DNA from 2 places in the Noviherbaspirillum sp. UKPF54 genome. Region 1 is predicted to be linked to the other one. Evidence: predicted binding sites of a transcription regulator. Region 1 holds the regulator's gene; the other holds the start of a gene.

Region 1 (9,840 bases):
TCGAACACGCGACCAACGGATTAAAAGTCCGCTGCTCTACCGACTGAGCTAACGACCCGAAAGACCAAGATTATAGAGAGGTTTTGGCCTGTCTGTCAAATGCTTTGCGGAATCATTTGCAGGCATTCACTCAACTAGCCAAGACATCCTACTTCAGCGCGGCCAAGCGTTCTTTTGCTGTCTGCGCCGCTTGCGATTCCGGGTATTGCCCGATCAGCGTTTCCAGCGTCTTTTTCGCGGCGGCCTTGTCCTTGAGTTCCATCTGGCAGCTTGCGATGTTGAGCAATGCATCGGCAGCCTTCGGGCTGTCGGCATAGTTCTTCACCACCACTTGCTGCGCGCTGATGGCGCTGCGATAGTCGCGCAGTGCGTAATAGGTATTGCCCAGCCAGTATTGCGCCGACGGTGCAAGTCCCGACTGCGGATAACGCCGCAGGAAGTCGGAAAACGCCGCGCCCGCCTCCTTGTAGTTACCAGCCTTGAAATAGCCGAGCGCGGCGTCATACGCTTTCTGCTCGCCGGGTTCCATCGTGACTTCCTTGCCGTCGATCGTCACCTTCTGCGGTTCCAGCCTGCGCAAGCGGGTATCGAGGTCGACGTAGAAATCCTTTTCGCGCCGCTGCTGGTTCGCCAGTTCGTTGGTCAGCACTTCGATCTGCCCGCGCAGCTTGGAGATTTCCTGCCGCAACTGTTCGTTCTGGTTGTTCAGCTCGAAGTTGCTGCTCTTGTCGGCCTTGGCGTTGAGTTCGCCCTGCATGCCGTCGAGCCGCTTGCGGACTTCGAGAATCGCGCGGCGCGCCTCGTCATCCTCGAATAGCGCGGCCTGCGCGGCCAGTGGAGCCAAAGAAAATGCGGCCATGAAGGCCGCAGCAATCGAAGATTTGATGATCTTGTTCATGTTTTATTGATAGACGATGTCGGCGCGGCGGTTTTCTGCCCAGGATGCTTCATCGCTGCCGGTCGCTTTCGGCTTTTCCTTGCCGAAGGAAACCGCTTCCATCTGCGATTCCGACACGCCCAGCGTCGCCAGCGACTTGCGCACGGCTTCGGCACGCTTCTGGCCCAGCGCCAGGTTGTATTCGCGGCCGCCGCGCTCGTCCGTGTTGCCCTGGATGACAATCTTGCGACCCTTGTTCGAACCAAGGTACTTGGCATGGGCGTCGACCACCGGCTTGAACTCGTCCTTCACGATGTAGCTGTCGAAGTCGAAGTAGACGCTGCGCTTGGCGAGGATGCCTTTCGGATCGTTGAGCGGATCGGTCGTGACGGCGGCGACCGGAGTCACCGTGCGGGTGTCTGCGCCGGCGGTCGGGACGGGATTGCGTTCTTCGACCTTGGCCTTGTCGTCGAGCTTGACGGAAGAGCCGCAGGCGGCCAGCACGAGAGCGCTGGAAAGGATGAGGGCGGAAGTCGTAAATTTGCGCATTAGAAATTCTCCAGAAAGTGAAGCGGTTTTATTGTAAAACAACATTATTTCATGAACGGACCCCAGGTGGGCTCGCGGATATCGCCCGTCTGCGTGGCCAAGGTGTATTTGACGCGGCCGTCGACCGATACCGCAGCAAGCGTTCCGCGCCGGCCGGATTCGGTCGCATACATGATGTACTTGCCATTGGGCGAGAAGCTGGGCGATTCATCCTTGGCCGTGTCGGACAGGCGCATTTCCTGGTCGTTGGTCAGATCGAGCGCATACAGTTGAAAGCGCCCATCGCGGCGCGAAATATAGGCGAGGGTTTTGCCGTCAGGCGAGATGCGCGGGCTGATGTTGTAGCTGCCGCGGAAGGTCACGCGCTGGGCCGAGCCACCGCCAGCGCTCATGCGGTAGATTTGCGGCCCGCCGCTGCGGTCGCTGGTGAAATAGATCGACTGGCCGTCGGGCGAGAATTGCGGCTCGGTGTCGATGCCGTCGGTATTGGTCAGCCGCCGCAGGCCGCCGCCGTCGGCATTGACGACATAGACCTGGGTCAGGCCGTCGCGCGACAGCGCCAGCGCCAGCTTGCTGCCGTCCGGCGACCAGGCGGGCGCGGAGTTGCTGCCCTTGTAATTGGCGACGACGGTGCGCCGGCCGGTGACGAGATCCTGCACATAGACTACCGGCTTCTTGCTTTCGAAGGAGACGTAGGCGACCTTGGTGCCGTCCGGCGACCAGGCCGGGGAAATGATCGGTTCCTTCGAGGTCAGCACGACCTGCATGTCAGCGCCGTCGGCATCTGCGATCTCGACGCGATAGTCGCGGCCGGCCTTGGTGACGTAGGCGATGCGGGTGCTGAACGCGCCGCGCACGCCGAGCAGTTTTTCGTAGATGTCGTCGGCGATCTTGTGCGCCGCCACGCGCACACGGTTCGGCGAGGTCGCCAGTCCGAGGCCGGACAGGCTGCCGGACTTGAGGGTGTCGAGCAGCTTGTAGCGCACGTCGAAGCGGCCATCGGCGAGGCGCTGCACGCTGCCCACGACCAGCGCGTCGGCGCCGCGCGATTTCCACTCGCCGTAATTGACCGGCGTGGTTTCGGACATCGCATTGCCGGTATCGATGATCTTGAAGTAGCCGCTGCGTTCGAGGTCGGCCTTGATGATGCCGGAAACCTGCTGCGGCGCGATCGACTCATCGGCAAAGCCTGCGATGGCAATCGGTATCTGGGTGGCGCCGACGCCGGAGGTTTCGATCCGCAACTGGGCGTGCGCAAGCGAGCCGGCGGCGACGCCGATCAGCAGCATGCAGCGCAAGAATAGTTTTTTCATAAGTGCTTACTGGTCTTTGGGTCTATGGGTTCCGATGAAGCTGGACGGGACCGAACCCGACTTGTCTCTCGGATACGGCTGCGATTTTTCAATGGCCCGGCGAACGGCTTCATCGAAGCCGGGCACTCCCGATGATCTGACTTTTTTCATGCCGGCGATCGAGCCGTCCGGCAGCAGGTTGACCTCGTATTCGACGGGCGAGTTGCCAGTCAAGCCTTCGGGCACGTTGAACACGATGTTCGACTTGATCTTGGCCGCCACCCGCCCGGCGTAGCCGGAATCGGCGCGCCCGCCCTGTGACTTGGCCGCTTCGCCGCTGCCGCCCGTGCCGGTAACGCCGCCGGCAAGGCGTCGCATTTCCTCGTCGCGCAGCTTGGCAAGCTTCTTGTCTTCCGCTTCCTGCTTGCGCTTGGCGTCGGCGGCTTTTTTCTCTTTTTCCTTCTTCTCGGCTTCCTGCTTGGCCAGGCGATCCTGTTCCGCTTTCTTCTTCGCCAGCTCTTCTTCTTTCTTCAGCTTCGCCTCGTGTTCTTCGCGCTCTTTCTTTTGCTGCGCAAGCCTCTCCTGTTCGAGCTTCTTCTGCTTGGCCAGCTTCTCTTCTTCTTCAAGGCGCTTCTTCTTTTCCAGTTCCTTGCGTTTCTTTTCCTGCTCCAGCGCGATGTCCGGTTTTGCGACCGGTGGCTCTTCCACCTGGGGTTTCGGGGTTTCGCGCGGCATTTCCTTGATCACCGGCGCCGGTTCCGGCTCCTTTTCGGCCACCGGTTCGGGCGCAGGCGCCGCTTCGCGCGGCTGCGGGCTCCATACTTCCGCTTCGATCGTGGTCGGCGCCTCGTTCTGCCAGCGTACGCCGATCCACAGGAAGGCTAGCAGTGCAATATGGACCAGCGCCGCCAGGATGATGGCGCGCCAGCGTCCCGGTTCCTGCGGTACGGTGTACGGCGTTGCGTCGGTCATCGCTCTCATTGCTTGGTTGCCAGCCCCACGCGGTCGACGCCGAGCTTTTTCGCTTCCGAAATCACCTGGATTACGTCGTCGTACTTGATGTCCTTGTCGCCGGCGATCATCACCGGTAGTTCCGGATTCGCTTCATGCATTGCGCGCAACTTCTGTATGAGGGCGCTGCGTCCAGGCACCGATTCGGCCTGCTGGTGGCCGTCCTTGCCGCCGTTGATGCCGATGGTGGCGGTGGTGTCGGGCTTGAGCGCGATCTGGATGTATTCGGTCGGCGGCAGCGCCGATTTGGCTGCCGTGGGCAGATTGACGACGCCCGGATTCGACACTGGTGTGGCGACCATGAAAATGATCAGCAGCACCAGCATTACGTCGATATACGGCACGACGTTGATTTCTGACTTGAGCTTGCGGCCGCGTCCGCCGCGCATGGAACTGAAGCCTGCCATCAGCGGACCTGCCGTTGCAAGATGTTGGAGAACTCTTCGATGAAACTCTCGAAGCGGATCGCCAGCCGGTCGATGTCGTGCGAATAGCGGTTGTAGGCGACCACGGCGGGAATCGCCGCGAACAGACCGATGGCGGTGGCGATCAGCGCTTCGGCGATGCCGGGCGCGACCGCCGCGAGCGTGGCCTGCTGTACGTTGGCCAGGCCGCGGAAGGCATTCATGATGCCCCACACGGTGCCGAACAGGCCGACATACGGGGACACCGAGCCGACCGATGCCAGGAAGGCCAGGTGCGATTCCAGCGCATCCATTTCGCGTTGATAGGCTGCCCGCATCGCGCGGCGCGCGCCGTCGATGACGCCGCCGGCGTCGACCATGCCCTTGCCGCCGAAGGCTGCGCGGGCCTTGTTGAATTCGCCCATGCCGGACTCGAAGATGCGCTCGAGCGCGCCGGTGCGGCGGCGGTTGGAGCCGGCTTCTTCATATAGGGCGCCGAGATTGCCTCCCGACCAGAATGCGCGCTCGAATTCCTCGGTTTGGCTGCGTGCGCTTTTAATGGCGAACATCTTACGGAAGATGTACGACCAGCTCATCACGGACACCAGCAGCAACAGCGCCATGACGAGTTGCACCAGCAGCGATGCATTGGTAATCAGGGAAAGGAAGGAGAGATCTTGGGTGACGGTCATTGAAACGTTCAACTCTGATTTGTAATTATAAAAAGCGGCCGCGGCAGTCGCCGGGCTGCGCTCCCTAACTGGAAATCGGCCCTGTATTTTTTATCCTTTCCAGCACCTCGCCCGGGATCGGGCAGGGACGGAAGGTTTCGGTACTCACGCAGCCGACCTTGATGCGCCCGCTGGTAAGCAGTTGCGGCTGCTCGCCGTCGGTGCGCCAGGCTTCCTGAATGAATTGCACTGAGGCACGCCCGAGCCGTTCGACAACGACAGTAAGTTTCAGTTCATCATCAAGTTTCGCAGGGGCATGATAATCGACGGCCGTGCTCCTGACGACGAACATGGCCCGATGCGATTCCGTCAATGCCTGCTGGCCGATGCCAGCCGCGCGCAGCCATTCGGTGCGGGCGCGCTCGAAGAACTTCAGGTAGTTTGCGTAAAAGACAATGCCGCCCGTGTCGGTGTCTTCGTAATAGACGCGTACGGTCCAGGTGAAATCGGATTGCATGGCGGCTGACTAGACGCTCCGCTTGATCGCAAAGGGGGAAAAACCCTGGCAGGAAGGCATCATTTCGATGTAATTGATATTCACATGCGGCGGCAACGTCGCAATCCAGTAGGCGGTTTCCGCGATGTCGACGGCCGTCAGCGGTACCGTGCCTTCATACACCTTGGCGGCGGCCGCGTCATCCTTCAGGCGCACGTTCGAGAATTCAGTGCCGCCGCACAGGCCGGGAGCGATATTGGTAGCCCGCACGCCGGTGCCGACCAGGTCGGCGCGCAGGTTCAGCGTGAACTGGTCGACAAAGGCCTTGGTTGCACCATAAACGTTTCCGCCCGGGTAGGGATAGGCGCCTGCCACGGAGCCGATATTGATCACGGTGCCGCGCCCGCGCGCCACCATCGCAGGCAACAGGGCGCGGGTGATCGTCACGAGCCCCGTGCAATTGGTCGCGATCATCGTTTCCCAATCCTCCAGCGACGCCTTGTGCGCCGGTTCGATGCCGAGCGCCAGACCCGCGTTATTGATCAGGACATCGATTTCCTGCCATGCATCGGGCAGGGCGCCGAGAGCGTTCTGGATCGATGCTTTGTCCCTGACGTCCATTACGATCGGCAGCAGGTTGGCCCCAAGCTCGGCGGCGAGCGAGTCCAGACGGTCCTTGCGCCGGCCGGCAGCAATCACTTGATGACCATTTTGCGCAAACTTGCGTGCCATTTCGGCGCCAAAACCGGATGTGGCGCCGGTAACCAGAACGATCATGCGATCTCCCATTGGTGATATGCAACGAATTGCGAAATTGTAGCCCAAAGGCGGCAGATGCTGCTCCTATGAAAACGGTGCAGAATTTTCCACCATTCTTGCTCAAATCAAGCACCTACCTTACAATTTGGTACCATTTCGTCTCACGTGACTGGCGAAAAGCCGGGCTTGCGGTTCCGGCGACAAGGTGGATATCCACCGGGGAACGTGAGATGTCTTTCGCCGTTCGCCTGGGCAGCCCAAATGGAATGTACGACTGAGGCTGCCTGTCTTCTTCTCATCAGCCCTCATTCGATTTCGGCATTGCATACTTAAATCGATTGGAGTTTTTCATGTTCGCAAAAGACCACACCATCGCCAAAGTCGATCCGGAACTTTGGTCCGCCATCCAGCAGGAAAACCAGCGCCAGCAAGACCATATCGAGCTGATCGCGTCCGAAAACTACACCTCGCCGGCCGTGATGGAAGCGCAAGGCTCGCAGCTGACCAACAAGTACGCGGAAGGCTATCCGGGCAAGCGCTATTACGGCGGCTGCGAGTTCGTTGACGTGGCCGAGACTCTGGCGATCAACCGCCTGAAGGAATTGTTCGGCGCGGAAGCCGCCAATGTGCAGCCGAATTCCGGTTCGCAGGCGAACCAAGGCGTGTTCTTCGCGATGCTCAAGCCGGGCGACACCATCATGGGCATGTCGCTGGCGGAAGGCGGCCATCTGACCCACGGCATGGCACTGAACATGTCCGGCAAGTGGTTCAACGTCGTTTCCTACGGCTTGAACGAGAAGGAAGAGATCGATTACGACGCGATGGAAAAGCTGGCGCGCGAAAAGAAGCCCAAGCTGATCATTGCCGGTGCCTCCGCCTATGCGTTGCGCATCGACTTCGAGCGTTTCTCCAAGATCGCGAAAGAGGTCGGCGCCTATTTCATGGTCGACATGGCTCACTATGCCGGCCTGATCGCCGCCGGTGTTTATCCGAATCCGGTGCCGTTCGCCGACTTCGTGACATCCACCACCCACAAGTCGCTACGCGGCCCGCGCGGTGGCGTGATCCTGATGAAGGCCGAGCATGAAAAGGCGATCAACTCCGCTATCTTCCCTGGCATCCAGGGCGGTCCGCTGATGCATGTGATCGCAGGCAAGGCAGTTGCATTCAAGGAAGCACTGTCGCCGGAATTCAAGGCATACCAGCAGCAAGTGGTGAAGAATGCCGATGCACTGGCCAAAGCGCTGATCGCGCGCGGCTTGCGCATCGTATCCGGTCGCACCGAATCGCACGTGATGCTGGTCGATCTGCGCGCCAAGAAAATCACCGGCAAGGAAGCCGAAGCGATCCTCGGTTCTGCCCATATGACCTGCAACAAGAACGCGATCCCGAACGACCCGGAAAAGCCGTTCGTCACCTCCGGTATCCGCCTCGGCAGCCCGGCGATGACCACCCGCGGCTTCAAGGAAGCGGAAGCGACCAAGGTCGGCAACCTGATCGCCGACGTGCTGGACAATCCGCACGACGCCGCGACCATCGAGCGCGTGAAGGCGGAAGTTAAGAAGCTGACCGACGCTTTCCCGGTATACGCACGCTAAGGCGAGGGCGGCGACGGCTGCTTCGTTGAACTGCTGGTGGAAGCGGAATGCTTTTGCGTATGATCAACGAAGCGCCATGTTCCATCTCGAAACAATGCCATATACCAAAAATATGTGATTGATGGCTCTGCGACCATGCAACAAAATTGACTAATTGATAACTGGTTGCAGAGCCTGATACGAACGGTTAACCGCTATGAAATGCCCCTTCTGTCATCATGACGATACCCAGGTCATCGACACGCGCGTGTCGGAAGAAGGGGACACCATCAGGCGCCGGCGTCGTTGCGCCCATTGCGACAAGCGCTTTACTACCTATGAACGCATCGAATTGTCGATGCCGGTCATCGTCAAGAAAAACGGTAGCCGCACGGAATATGACCCGGCCAAGCTGCGCGGCAGCATGATGCTTGCGCTGCGCAAGCGTCCAGTGTCTGCCGAAACGGTCGATGCTGCCATTCATCATATCGAAGAAAAGCTGCTGTCGAGCGGTGCGCGCGAAGTGCTGTCGGGGCACGTCGGCGAGCTGGTCATGCGAGAGCTGAAACGCCTCGACAAGATTGCCTATATCCGATTTGCCTCCGTCTACAAGAGTTTTGAAGACGTCGCGGAATTTCAGGATGTCATCGCCGAGGTCGGGCGAGAGCGAAAAAGTCCCTCCAAGTAATTCGTCTTGGTAAGCATAGGGCGAATTTTTGCGCCCGAAATGTTGTCAAATTAATAATAAATAGCATGGGTAAATCGACGAAAAACGGCTTTTCCCTGATCGAAGTGTTGGTATCGATCGTGGTTCTCGCGCTGGGCGTATTGGGAGCGGCCGGCATGCAGCTCGCAGCGATGCGTACTGCGCAACAGTCCGCCATTCAGACTTTCGCTTTTCAGCTCGCTGCGGAAATGGCCGGCGCGATGCGAGCCGGACATGGACGGCTCCTGCAAGAGAACGGCGCTGATCCATTCATCGGGCTCGATTACCAATCCGTAGCCGATGGCGACCTGCAAACGCCTGCAAAGCTTTGCTATGGAATCGAATGCAATGCACAGGAGCTGGCCGAATTTGAAATGTACGAGTGGAAAACGCGCGTCAAGGAAGCTTTGCCGGGCGGGCGCATCGTGGTATGCCGCGATTCCAGTCCGTGGAGTAGTGCCGCCAGGGCATTGACCTGGAACTGCGACGGTGCAGTGGATAGCACTGCGCCAGTCGTCATCAAGCTAGGCTGGCAAGTAAAAAATCCTGACGGAAGCCTGCTCCGGGATGCCTCCGGAATATCGGCTCCGTCCGTGTCACTGGCCGTGGCGCTGTGAATGGGTATGAAAGTATGCAGCGGCAATGACGGCGCGGGCTTGGCCCGGGCATGCAAACAATCCGGCGTGACACTGGTTGAGCTGATGATCTCGATGACGATCGGGATGTTGGTCGTGATGGCAGCGACAGCTATTCTCCTGTCCGCCAAATCAGGTTACCTGCTGCAAGACGACGAGGCGCAGATACAGGCCAGCGGCCGCTTTGCTATCGAAATGGTCTCGCGTGCGGTTCGGCAGGCCGCGTATTTTCCCGGGAATGGAGGTGGCAATGCGACGCCTGTCGAGGATGAGGTCGGGGCGATGATTGCCGGACTGGACGCGCGCAGTCTGAAAAGTGGCACGCAAGGCATCGATTCGCCGCTCAAGAAGTCGGTCAATGGCAGCGATGTGCTCGCTGTGCGATTTTTCGGCTCCGGCGCCGCAGGCAATGCCGACGGGACAATGACGAATTGCGCCGGCTTTGGCGTTGCTGCTGACGACGGGCGCGGCTGGAGCATCTTTTATGTGGCGGAGGATGCGACAGGCGAGCCGGAGCTGTACTGCAAGTATCAGGGCGCCAGCGGCTGGTCTTCCCAGGCAATCGCGCGCGGCGTTGAGTCGTTCCAGGTGCTGTACGGACTGGACACCGATGCCGACGGATTGCCGAACCGGTTTGCGATGGCGTCGGCTATCGATGCCTTGGATGGCGCTCTCGTCGTTGAAGGCACTGACGCCGCCGCGCGAGAACGGGACAGGGAGCGCAAGACCTACTGGAAGAAGGTCGTGGCAGTCAGGGTCGCGCTGCTTGTGCATGGCACGCATCGGACTCGTGCGGGCGGCATGGATGCTGATCGTGATTTGTTCGGCAAGGATTACGCGAGCGCATTCGCGGACACGGACAA
Region 2 (9,840 bases), 2.0 Mb from region 1:
ACATCTTCTTAATCCCAGCTCAGTGCGCCACCGGTTTGGTATTCGATCACACGAGTCTCGAAGAAGTTGCGTTCTTTTTTCAGATCGATCATCTCGCTCATCCACGGGAAGGGATTCTCTTCCTGAGGGAACATCGGATCGAGACCGATCTGCTGCGCGCGACGATTTGCGATGAATCGCAAGTACCCTTTGAACATCGGCGCATTCAAACCAAGCACTCCACGCGGCATTGTATCCTCAGCGTAGCGATATTCCAACTCCACCGCGCGCAAAAACAACGATTTGATCTCCTCGCGAAATTCAGCAGTCCACAGATGCGGGTTCTCCAGCTTGATCGTGTTGATCAGATCGATCCCGAAATTGCAGTGCATCGATTCGTCGCGCAGGATGTACTGATACTGCTCGGCTGCGCCCATCATCTTGTTCTGCCGGCCGAGCGCCAGGATCTGCGTGAAGCCGACGTAGAAGAACAGCCCTTCCATCAGGCATGCGAACACGATCAGCGAACGCAAGAGCGTCTGGTCCGCTTCGAGCGTGCCGGTCTTGAACTCGGGGTTGGTCAGCACGTCGATGAACGGAATCAGGAATTCGTCCTTGTCGCGGATCGATGCGATCTCGTGGTAGGCGTTGAAGATCTCCGACTCGTCCAGGCCGAGCGACTCGACGATGTACTGGTAGGCATGCGTGTGGATTGCCTCCTCGAATGCCTGGCGCAGCAGGTACTGGCGGCATTCCGGCGCGGTGATGTGGCGGTAGGTGCCGAGCACGATGTTGTTGGCGGCGAGCGAGTCGGCGGTGACGAAGAAGCCGAGGTTGCGCTTGATGATGCGGCGCTCGTCTTCGGTCAGGCCGTTCGGATTCTTCCACAGCTCGATGTCGCGCTGCATGTTGATTTCCTGCGGCATCCAGTGGTTGGCGCAGCCGGCCAGGTACTTGTCCCAGGCCCATTTGTATTTGAACGGGACCAGCTGATTGACGTCGGTCTGACCGTTGATGATGCGCTTGTCGGCGGCATTGACGCGCCGCGCCTCCCCGCCAGCGATGACTTCTTCCCGCGCGGAGACGAGCGCCGGATTCAGCGCGGTGTCGGTCAGCGGTGTATTCAGGGAACGGGGAGCCGAGGGCATGGCCGGCGCGAACGCCGGCTGCGGTGCGGATGCGGATTTGGCGGCAGGGTTGATTTCGTCGTCCCAACTGAGCATGGTCTTCTTCCTTACTGGGTATTGTAGTTGCAGTTGCGCGATGCGCAAGGCGTTCGATGGCCGGTGCAGCTTGCGCCGCACCGGCTCATCGCGTCAGATCACTGGCAGGCTTCGCACTCTTCGAAACCAGGGTCGCCCGGACGCAGCATGCAGGCCGGGCCGGCCACGTCGTCGGCAGCGGAAGCTGCGGCTACAGCGACCGGCGCGGCAGCTGCAACGTCGACGCCCATGCCGCCGGCGGATACGGCGTTGAGCGCACCGGCCTTGGTGGTCGACTTCTCCGCATGGGTGGCGCCGATGGTGCGCAGGTAGTAGGTCGTCTTCAAACCGCGCACCCAGGCCAGCTTGTAGGTCTCGTCGAGCTTCTTGCCGGATGCGCCGGCCATGTAGATGTTCAGCGATTGCGCTTGATCAATCCACTTCTGGCGACGCGATGCGGCTTCCACCAGCCACTTCGGATCGACTTCGAACGCGGTCGCGTAGATCTCGCGCAGGTCTTGCGGAATGCGGTCGATCTTGGCCAGGCTGCCATCGAAGTACTTCAGGTCGGCAACCATCACCTCGTCCCACAGGCCGCGCGCCTTCAGGTCACGCACCAGGTGCTCGTTGATCTCGGTAAATTCGCCGGACAGGTTCGACTTCACGTACAGGTTCTGGTAAGTCGGCTCGATGCAGGCGGACACGTCGATGATGTTGGAGATCGTCGCGGTCGGCGCGATCGCCACGCAGTTCGAGTTGCGCATGCCGTGCTCTTTAATGCGGGCACGCAGCGCGCTCCAGTCCATGCTCTCGGAGGTATCGACTTCCAGGTAGCCGCCGCGCTCTTCCGCCAGCAGCTTGACGGAATCCTGCGGCAGGATGCCGCGATCCCACAGCGACCCGCGGTAGGAGCTGTAACGGCCGCGCTCTTGCGCCAGCTCGGTCGACGCCCAGTAGGCGTAATAGCACACTGCTTCCATCGAGCGGTCGGCGAATTCGACCGCGTCCATCGACGCGTACGGAACGCGCATCATGTGCAGGCAGTCCTGGAAACCCATGATGCCCATGCCGACCGGACGGTGGCGCAGGTTGGAATCGCGCGCCTTCTTCACCGCGTAGTAGTTGATGTCGATCACGTTATCCAGCATGCGCATCGCGGTGCGGATCGTCTTCTGCAGCTTCTCGTGGTCGAGCCGCATTTCTCCATTTATGTCCTTCATGTGCGCCGGCAGGTTCACCGAGCCGAGGTTGCAGACCGCGATCTCGGAATCGTTGGTGTTCAGCGTGATCTCGGTGCACAGGTTGGAGCTGTGGACGACGCCGATGTGCTGCTGTGGAGAACGGATGTTGCACGGATCCTTGAAGGTGATCCACGGATGGCCGGTCTCGAACAGCATCGACAGCATCTTGCGCCACAGATCCATCGCCTGCACCTTCTTATATAGCTTCAGTTCGCCGCGCGCGGCCTTCGCCTCATACGCGGTATAGGCATCCTCGAACGCGCGGCCGAACTTGTCGTGCAGGTCCGGCACGTCTGACGGCGAAAACAGTGTCCACTCGCCCTTTTCCATCACGCGCTTCATGAACAGGTCCGGAATCCAGTTCGCGGTGTTCATGTCGTGGGTGCGGCGGCGGTCGTCGCCGGTGTTCTTGCGCAGGTCGAGAAATTCCTCGATGTCCATGTGCCAGGTTTCCAAATAGGCACAGACCGCGCCCTTGCGCTTGCCGCCCTGGTTCACCGCGACGGCGGTGTCGTTCACCACTTTCAGGAACGGCACCACGCCCTGCGACTTGCCGTTGGTGCCCTTGATGTGGGCGCCGAGCGCGCGCACCGGGGTCCAGTCGTTGCCCAGGCCGCCGGCGAACTTGGCCAGCAGCGCATTCTCTTTAATGGCTTCGTAGATGCCGTCCAGATCGTCCGACACGGTAGTCAGGTAGCACGACGACAGTTGCGAGCGCTGCGTGCCGGAATTGAACAGGGTCGGCGTCGAGCTCATGAAGTCGAACGAGGACAGCAGGTTGTAGAACTCGATGGTACGCGCTTCGCGGTCGATCTCGTTCAAGGCCAGGCCCATTGCCACGCGCATGTAGAACGCCTGCGGCATTTCGATGCGGGTGCCGTCGATATGCAGGAAGTAGCGGTCGTACAGCGTCTGCAAGCCGAGGTAGCCGAACTGGAGGTCGCGTTCCGGCTTCAATGCCTCGGCCAGCTGCGCCAGGTCGTACTGCGCCAGCTTGGCGTCGAGCAGGCCGGCGTCGATGCCTTTCTTGACGTATTTCGGGAAGTAATCAATATAGTGTCGCTGCGCATCTGCTTGCGCGACTTCCTGGCCGAACACTTCCTTGCGGATGGTGTGCATCAGCAGGCGCGCGGTGACCTTGCTGTACGCCGGGTCCTTTTCCATCAGCGCGCGCGCGGCCAGGATGGCGGACTTGTGCAGCTCCTCGACCGGCACGCCGTCGTACAGATTCTTGACGGTCTCGGCCAGGATCGCTTCGGCGTCGCCATGCTTTTCCAGGCCGACGCAGGCGGAGGTGATCAGTTCGCGCACCTGGTTCAAGTCGAGCAGGCGGCGCTCGCCGTTTTCGGTGACGTGCAGCTGCGGGACATCCGCGGTCTTGGCGGATTGCTGCTGCGCACGCTCTTCCATGCGCTTGGCGCGGTACAGCACGTAGGCGCGGGCGACGTCATGCTCGCCGGAGCGCATCAGCGCCAGCTCGACCTGGTCCTGCACGTCCTCGATGTGGAAGGTGCCGCCGGCCGGCTGGCGGCGCACCAATGCGGCGACCACGTTGGCGGTCAACTGTTCGACCAGCTCGCGCACGCGGGCCGACGCCGCGCCCTGCCCGCCGTTCACGGCGAGGAATGCCTTGGTGACCGCGATCGAAATCTTGGAAGGCTCAAAGCCGACGACCGCGCCGTTGCGGCGGATGACCTTGTAATCGCCCAGGCCGATGGACAGATTCGCCGTCGCGGCGGACGTGCTGCCGCCGTGGGCAGGCACCATGCCGAATTCGCCCGTGGATTTGAGAGAAACTTCCTGAGTAGAGTGCATCTAGCCTCCTAACTATGTCGCGGCAGCGTTCATGCTGCTCATGTTTATTAATTAGAACACCCGGTCCAACCGGGGTTCGCGGGTTCAACGATGACGTCGTCCCATCTGCCGCATAGGCGGCACATGGCCTGGCGCACATCTGAAAGGGAGAGCCGTTCACCGCCCGCCCAACATGACACTCGTCTTTATATTGAGAACTGCCTGAACAGCCCACGGAGTGGGATAATCGCAGCGACACTAGATATAGTGGTGCGTAGCGCGATTGACACTAATTCTAGTGCCAGCACTTCAAGGATGCAATATCTTTTTTACTTGATCTGCAACAAATTTTCCTGCCGCAAAGTACTTGACTTTTTAGTCGGCACAAGGAAAACGCAGTGAGGGGGTCGCAGGCGTGCTGCAAGACTCTTTTTGAATCAAGGACTTGCGGTAGCGTTCCCAGTCGAAGAAGGGACCCGGATCGGTCTTGCGGCCGGGCGCGATGTACTCGTGCCCGGAGACGTCGGTAATCGGGTAGCGCAGGCGCAGCGCACTGGTCAGCGCGGCCAGCGCTTCGTATTGAAGCGGCTCGAACGGATCGAAGTCCGTGCCCTCCAGCTCGATCCCGATCGAGAAATCATTGCAGCGCTCGCGTCCGCAAAACGAGGATGCGCCGGCATGCCAGGCGCGATCGCCGGCCGACACGAACTGGATCACGCTCCCGTCGCGCCGGATCAGGAAATGCGCGGAGACCTTCATTCCGCGCAGGCGGTCGAAATAGGGATGAGCATCGCAGTCGAGCCGGTTGCCGAACAGCTCGGCGATATATGGCCCGCCGAACTCACCGGGCGGCAGGCTGATGTTATGGATCACCAGCAGGTCGATTGCGGTGCCTTCGGCGCGCCGGTCGAAGTTCGGCGACGGCATGCGCTCTGCGCCGCTGGCCCAGCCGTCGGCATCTATCTCAAATCGTGTCATGAATCGGGTTCGTGAATCGACAGGCGCTGCATGCGGTAACGCAGCTGGCGGAAACTGATGCCCAGGAGCTCGGCCGCCTGGGTCCGGTTGAAATGGGTCTTTTCGAGCGCGCGCCGGATGATTTCACGCTCGACATTGTCCAGGTGGTCCGGCAGCGAGTGCGGCAGTTCGCCGTCGTCATCCTCTGTTCGCGTTTGCGGCGCGGGGGGATCAGCTTGCTCTGCCGGAGATGCGACCGACGCCTCCTCTTGCGGCAGCTGTGGTACCGGCTGTGCAAGTGGAATCTGCGGCGCCGGAGCGACGGCTTTCAACGCAAGGTCGGCAACCTCGATCGTCCCATCGTTGGCGAACGCGAGTGCGCGTTCGAGGATGTTTTCCAGTTCGCGCACGTTGCCCGGAAAGGAATAGGAACGCAGCGCCGCCAATGCCTGCGGCGTAAGGACGGCCTTGCCGCCCGGCGCAAGCCGTTCGAGAATGACATCAGCCAGCAGGCCGATGTCGTCGAGCCGTTCGCGCAGCGGCGGCAGGCGCAGTTCGATCACGTTCAGACGGTAAAACAAGTCCTGCCGGAACTGGCCCTTTTCGACGCATTCGGCCAGGTTCTGATGGGTGGCACTGACGAGCCGCACGTCGACCGGCTCCTCGAGCGTTGCGCCGACCTTGCGTACGCGGCGCTCCTGGATGGCGCGCAACAGCTTGACCTGCATCGGTAGCGGCAGGTCGGCAACCTCGTCGAGCATCAGGGTGCCGCCGTTGGCCGCCTGAAAAAAACCGTCGCGATCGTCGTTCGCTCCGGTGAACGCCCCCCTGCGGTAGCCGAAAAACTCGGCTTCCATCAATGCTTCCGGGATCGCGCCGCAATTGACGGCAATGAAAGGCTTGTCGGCGCGCGCGCTGTGCGCATGGATGTCGCGCGCGGCGAGTTCCTTGCCGCTGCCGGACTCGCCGGTAATCGCCACCGGTGCCATGCTGCGCGCCAGGCGCGCGATCTGCGCGCGCAGGTCCTGCATCGCTGCCGACTGCCCGATCAGGCGCGACGCGTGCGCCGCATGCTGCGCGCCGGCATCATGGCTGTCGTCTTCGGTCTTGTGCATGCGCAGCGCCGACTGCACCATCAGGCGCAACTGATCGAGCCCGACCGGCTTGGACAGGTAGTCGAACGCGCCGGCCTTCAATGCCGCGACCGCGTTGTCGGCGCTGCCGAACGCGGTGATCACCGCAATCGGCGTGCTCTTGCAGGCTGCGGTCACCTCCCGCACCAGCTCGATGCCCAACCCGTCGGGCAGACGCATGTCGGTCAGTACCAGCGCGTACTCGTGGCGCGCCAGATGCGCACGCGCCGCGGCCAGGCAATCCGCGCAGTCGACGTCGAGCCCCATCCGCACAAGCGTGATTTCGAGCAGCTCGCGCAGGTCGGCTTCGTCGTCGACGACGAGAATACGGGGTGCAGTCATGGCAGCAGTCTTGTCATTTGCTCAAAAACTCAGTACGGCTCCTGCGCCGCAAACGTGATCACGAACCGGCCGCTGGGTTCGTCCGCGCCGTCGTCCGAGATATCCATCCGATATTCGTAATCGAGCATCGCATCGTTATTCAAGCACAATTCGCGCGCCACGTAGAGCCCCAGCCCGGTTCCCTTGCTGGAAGTGGTGTAAAAAGGCTCGAACAGATGCGCGCGGACTTCCGGCGTGATTGCCGGCCCGTCGTCCTGCACATGCAGTTCCAGCCGATTGGTGTCGGGCAGCAGCGCCTGGATGCGGATGCTGCCGGGGCTGCCGCTGGCATAGCGCAACGCGTTCACCAGCAGGTTGCCAAGCACTTCGCGCAGATGCAAGGGGTCGAAACGCACCTGGTACGTGTCCGCGGCATCCAGCTCGATCATGCCCGGGGCGATGGAATGGGTTTCCTGGAACTCGTCGAGCAGCTCCGCCAGAAACGGCGCCAGCTGCAACGGTCCGGTATGCGATTGCGCCTTGCGCGACAACTTGAGAATATCCTCGATCATCCGGTTCAGCCGGCCCACGTTATCGCCCACGATCTTCAACAGCCGCATCTGAGCCGGGTCGGTGATGTCTTCCTTGAGCAGGGACGCGGCATGGGAAATCGCCGACAGCGGATTGCGTACTTCATGCGCGATGCTGGCGGTCAGGCGCCCCATCGACGCCAGCTTGAGCTGCTGCGCCTGATTCTCGATTTCCGTCACGTCCTGCAAGAAAATCACCGTCCGTTGTTCCGTCAGCCCTGCGATTTCCACCGGCACGAACCGCAGCTTCAGGTGGGTCACCGGCTCGCGCCGCACGTGGCGCGGCAGAGTACGCCCCTGCATCGATGCGATGTCTTCCCCGGACTTGACCATGACAAAGGCCGACGACGCGCAATTGGCGGCCCCCTGCGCGCGGAACTGCGCCAGCCAGGCCGAATAGGCGTCGGCCACGGGCGCCAGCGACGGCAGGTCGACCAGCCTGAACTGCGGCCGGCCATGCGCCACCGGCAAGCCGAGCATGCGTTCCACCGAGGCATTGCCTGCAAAAACCTGGGTATCGGGCCCGACGACCAGGATGCCGTCGCCCATGTCCGCGATGACCAGGCCGTTGATCGCTTCCTGCAGCAGCAGCTCGCGTCCGCGCTGCGTGGCCAGCCGCTCCTGCTTGATCAGCTTGGCGGCCAGGCGATTGATCAGATAGATGGCGGCGAAGAACGCCGCACCGTACAAGCCGGCGCGGGACGGCGACGCATCCGGCGTGGAATTGAGCAGCTCGTAACCGCTCTCCGCCAGCAGGACGAGGGTAACGATGGAAACGAAAAACAGCGCCGGAACCATCGGCATGAGGATTGCGCAGCCGGCCAGAGGGAACAGGTACAGAATGGCCAGTCCGCTTTTCACGCCGCCGGCAACGACATAGAGCAGCGATATGGCGCCGATGTCGACCACGAGCTGCGCCACCAGTTGCAGCGTGAAGCGCTTGCGCGCATAGACCGACAACAGCGTAAATCCGACGGCCAGCATCAGATAGGCGAAGCAGATCTTCCAGTCGAGCAGCGCGTTCCGGCTGCCGGTATTGCGCACCGCGTCGAAGCCGAGATACGCCAGCAAGACCAGCGCGATGACGATGCGCGTGACGCAGAAGGTCTGCAGGGTGCGCCAGAATGTTTCGCGCGACGGCGAGGCCGGCAGCTGGGCGCGGCGCATCATGCCTGTCCCGTCCGGAACAGGCGTTCCGGCAAGGCTCTTTCAGGACGCATGCCGCAGGCGGTGTTCTTCAGTGCAATACGCTGCCCCTGACGCTGCCAAGATCGATTCCGAAGCCGGCACATGGACACCGCAATGCGCGCATTGCACCATCGTCTCCGCACCATTGTCCGGGGCAGCGCCGGCAGCAGCCGGGGTGCCCGTACTTTTCTTGCTTCGCAACAACCAGAGCACGGCCAGCACGACCAGCGCCCAGAAGAGCAGCTTCATGCCAGCCCCCGGTGCAGCACCACTTCCAGCACAAAGCGGCTACCGACGTAGGCCAGCAACAAGGTGGCGAAACCGGTCAGCGTAAACCGCAGCGCCGTCTTGCCGCGCCAGCCGCGCCAGACGCGCCCGGCCAGCAACAGCCCGAACAAGGCCCAGGACAGCATGGTGAAAATGGTTTTGTGGTCCCATTTGAACGCCATGCCGAACAATTGCTCCGAAAACACCACGCCCGACAGCACCGTCAGGGTCAGCAAGCCGAAGCCGAACGTAATCAGGCGAAACAGCAAACGCTCCATCGTCAGCAAGGCCGGCAAGCGGTCGATCGCTGCATCCAGCCAGCCGCCTTTTGCCGCTTCCGACGGCGCATGCAGCCGCGACTCCTGGATTGCCATCAACACGGCGTGAAATGCAGCGATGGTAAGCGTGCTGTAGGCCAGGATCGCAATGGCGATATGCCAGGGGAACAAGGAAGATTTACCTTCCAGCGGCACGACACTGCCCGGGAACACGACGGGCAGGATGACGGCGACAGCGGCCGTCGGCAGCACCAGCACGCGCAAACCGTCCAGCGAAAAATTGCGGTTTTCCAGCCAGTAGGCGGCGACCGATACCCACAGTGTCGCCGACAGCACGATCGCAAAGCCGATGCGCAAGGTGCCCGGGGCGATCATGTCCGCCCACAAGGCGCCGCCATGCAGCAGCCAGGCGAGCGCGGTGCCGGCCGAAAGCGCGACGCGGTGCCGCGACGGCAAAAATCCGCAGACGACATAAAGCAGCGCCGCCAGAACAAAGAAGTATGTATACATCGGACGAAAGAATGTTGAGCAGACTTCGAGTTTACACCATGTAAGGCCGGCACCGACGGCACATGCAGCCACAGTTCCAGCCGCGCCCCCGGCTTGCAGGATTTGATGGCATGCATTCAACGCCACGCCCATTCGCTGCCCAAAATGCCATCCTCGCCCTCGGCGATCGTTTCCGGTTTGCCGTCCATGCGTCGGGCCAGGGCCGGCAAACAGGCCTCATCGGTTAAAATGACTTGTTCACGAAGCCGCCTGCGCGCGGTGCCTACCCATTTCTTGCTCGTTCGACATCCATGCTAGACAACCTGACCCAACGACTGGCCAAAGTCGTTAAAACGATGCGCGGCGAAGCGCGCCTGACCGAAGCCAATACCGCCGAGATG

The links. Region 1 encodes NrdR, which represses ribonucleotide reductase genes. Its sites were predicted from a motif close to CACNANATNTNGTG; they were not measured.
Region 2: a site for NrdR is predicted at 4,473-4,486, ahead of FAY22_RS13620 (ribonucleoside-diphosphate reductase subunit alpha). Genes of this name have one in related genera too.

What each region holds. Positions count from the first base shown of each region.
Region 1 covers NZ_CP040128.1:921,248-931,087, forward strand. Annotated here, with positions in the region: tRNA gene FAY22_RS04370 (tRNA-Lys) at 1-58, opposite strand, end outside; gene ybgF (tol-pal system protein YbgF) at 149-898, opposite strand; gene pal (peptidoglycan-associated lipoprotein Pal) at 902-1,426, opposite strand; gene tolB (Tol-Pal system beta propeller repeat protein TolB) at 1,471-2,715, opposite strand; gene tolA (cell envelope integrity protein TolA) at 2,746-3,690, opposite strand; gene FAY22_RS04395 (ExbD/TolR family protein) at 3,696-4,136, opposite strand; gene tolQ (protein TolQ) at 4,136-4,825, opposite strand; gene ybgC (tol-pal system-associated acyl-CoA thioesterase) at 4,890-5,321, opposite strand; gene FAY22_RS04410 (SDR family NAD(P)-dependent oxidoreductase) at 5,331-6,077, opposite strand; ZMP/ZTP riboswitch at 6,215-6,320, shown strand; gene glyA (serine hydroxymethyltransferase) at 6,410-7,657, shown strand; gene nrdR (transcriptional regulator NrdR) at 7,854-8,324, shown strand; gene pilV (type IV pilus modification protein PilV) at 8,390-8,959, shown strand; gene FAY22_RS04430 (PilW family protein) at 8,960-9,840, shown strand, end outside.
Region 2 covers NZ_CP040128.1:2,954,301-2,964,140, forward strand. Annotated here, with positions in the region: gene FAY22_RS13615 (ribonucleotide-diphosphate reductase subunit beta) at 9-1,202, opposite strand; gene FAY22_RS13620 (ribonucleoside-diphosphate reductase subunit alpha) at 1,301-4,189, opposite strand; gene ampD (1,6-anhydro-N-acetylmuramyl-L-alanine amidase AmpD) at 4,592-5,194, opposite strand; gene FAY22_RS13630 (sigma-54 dependent transcriptional regulator) at 5,191-6,648, opposite strand; gene FAY22_RS13635 (PAS domain-containing sensor histidine kinase) at 6,678-8,387, opposite strand; gene FAY22_RS13640 (PP0621 family protein) at 8,427-8,654, opposite strand; gene FAY22_RS13645 (inner membrane protein YpjD) at 8,651-9,460, opposite strand; gene ffh (signal recognition particle protein) at 9,751-9,840, shown strand, end outside.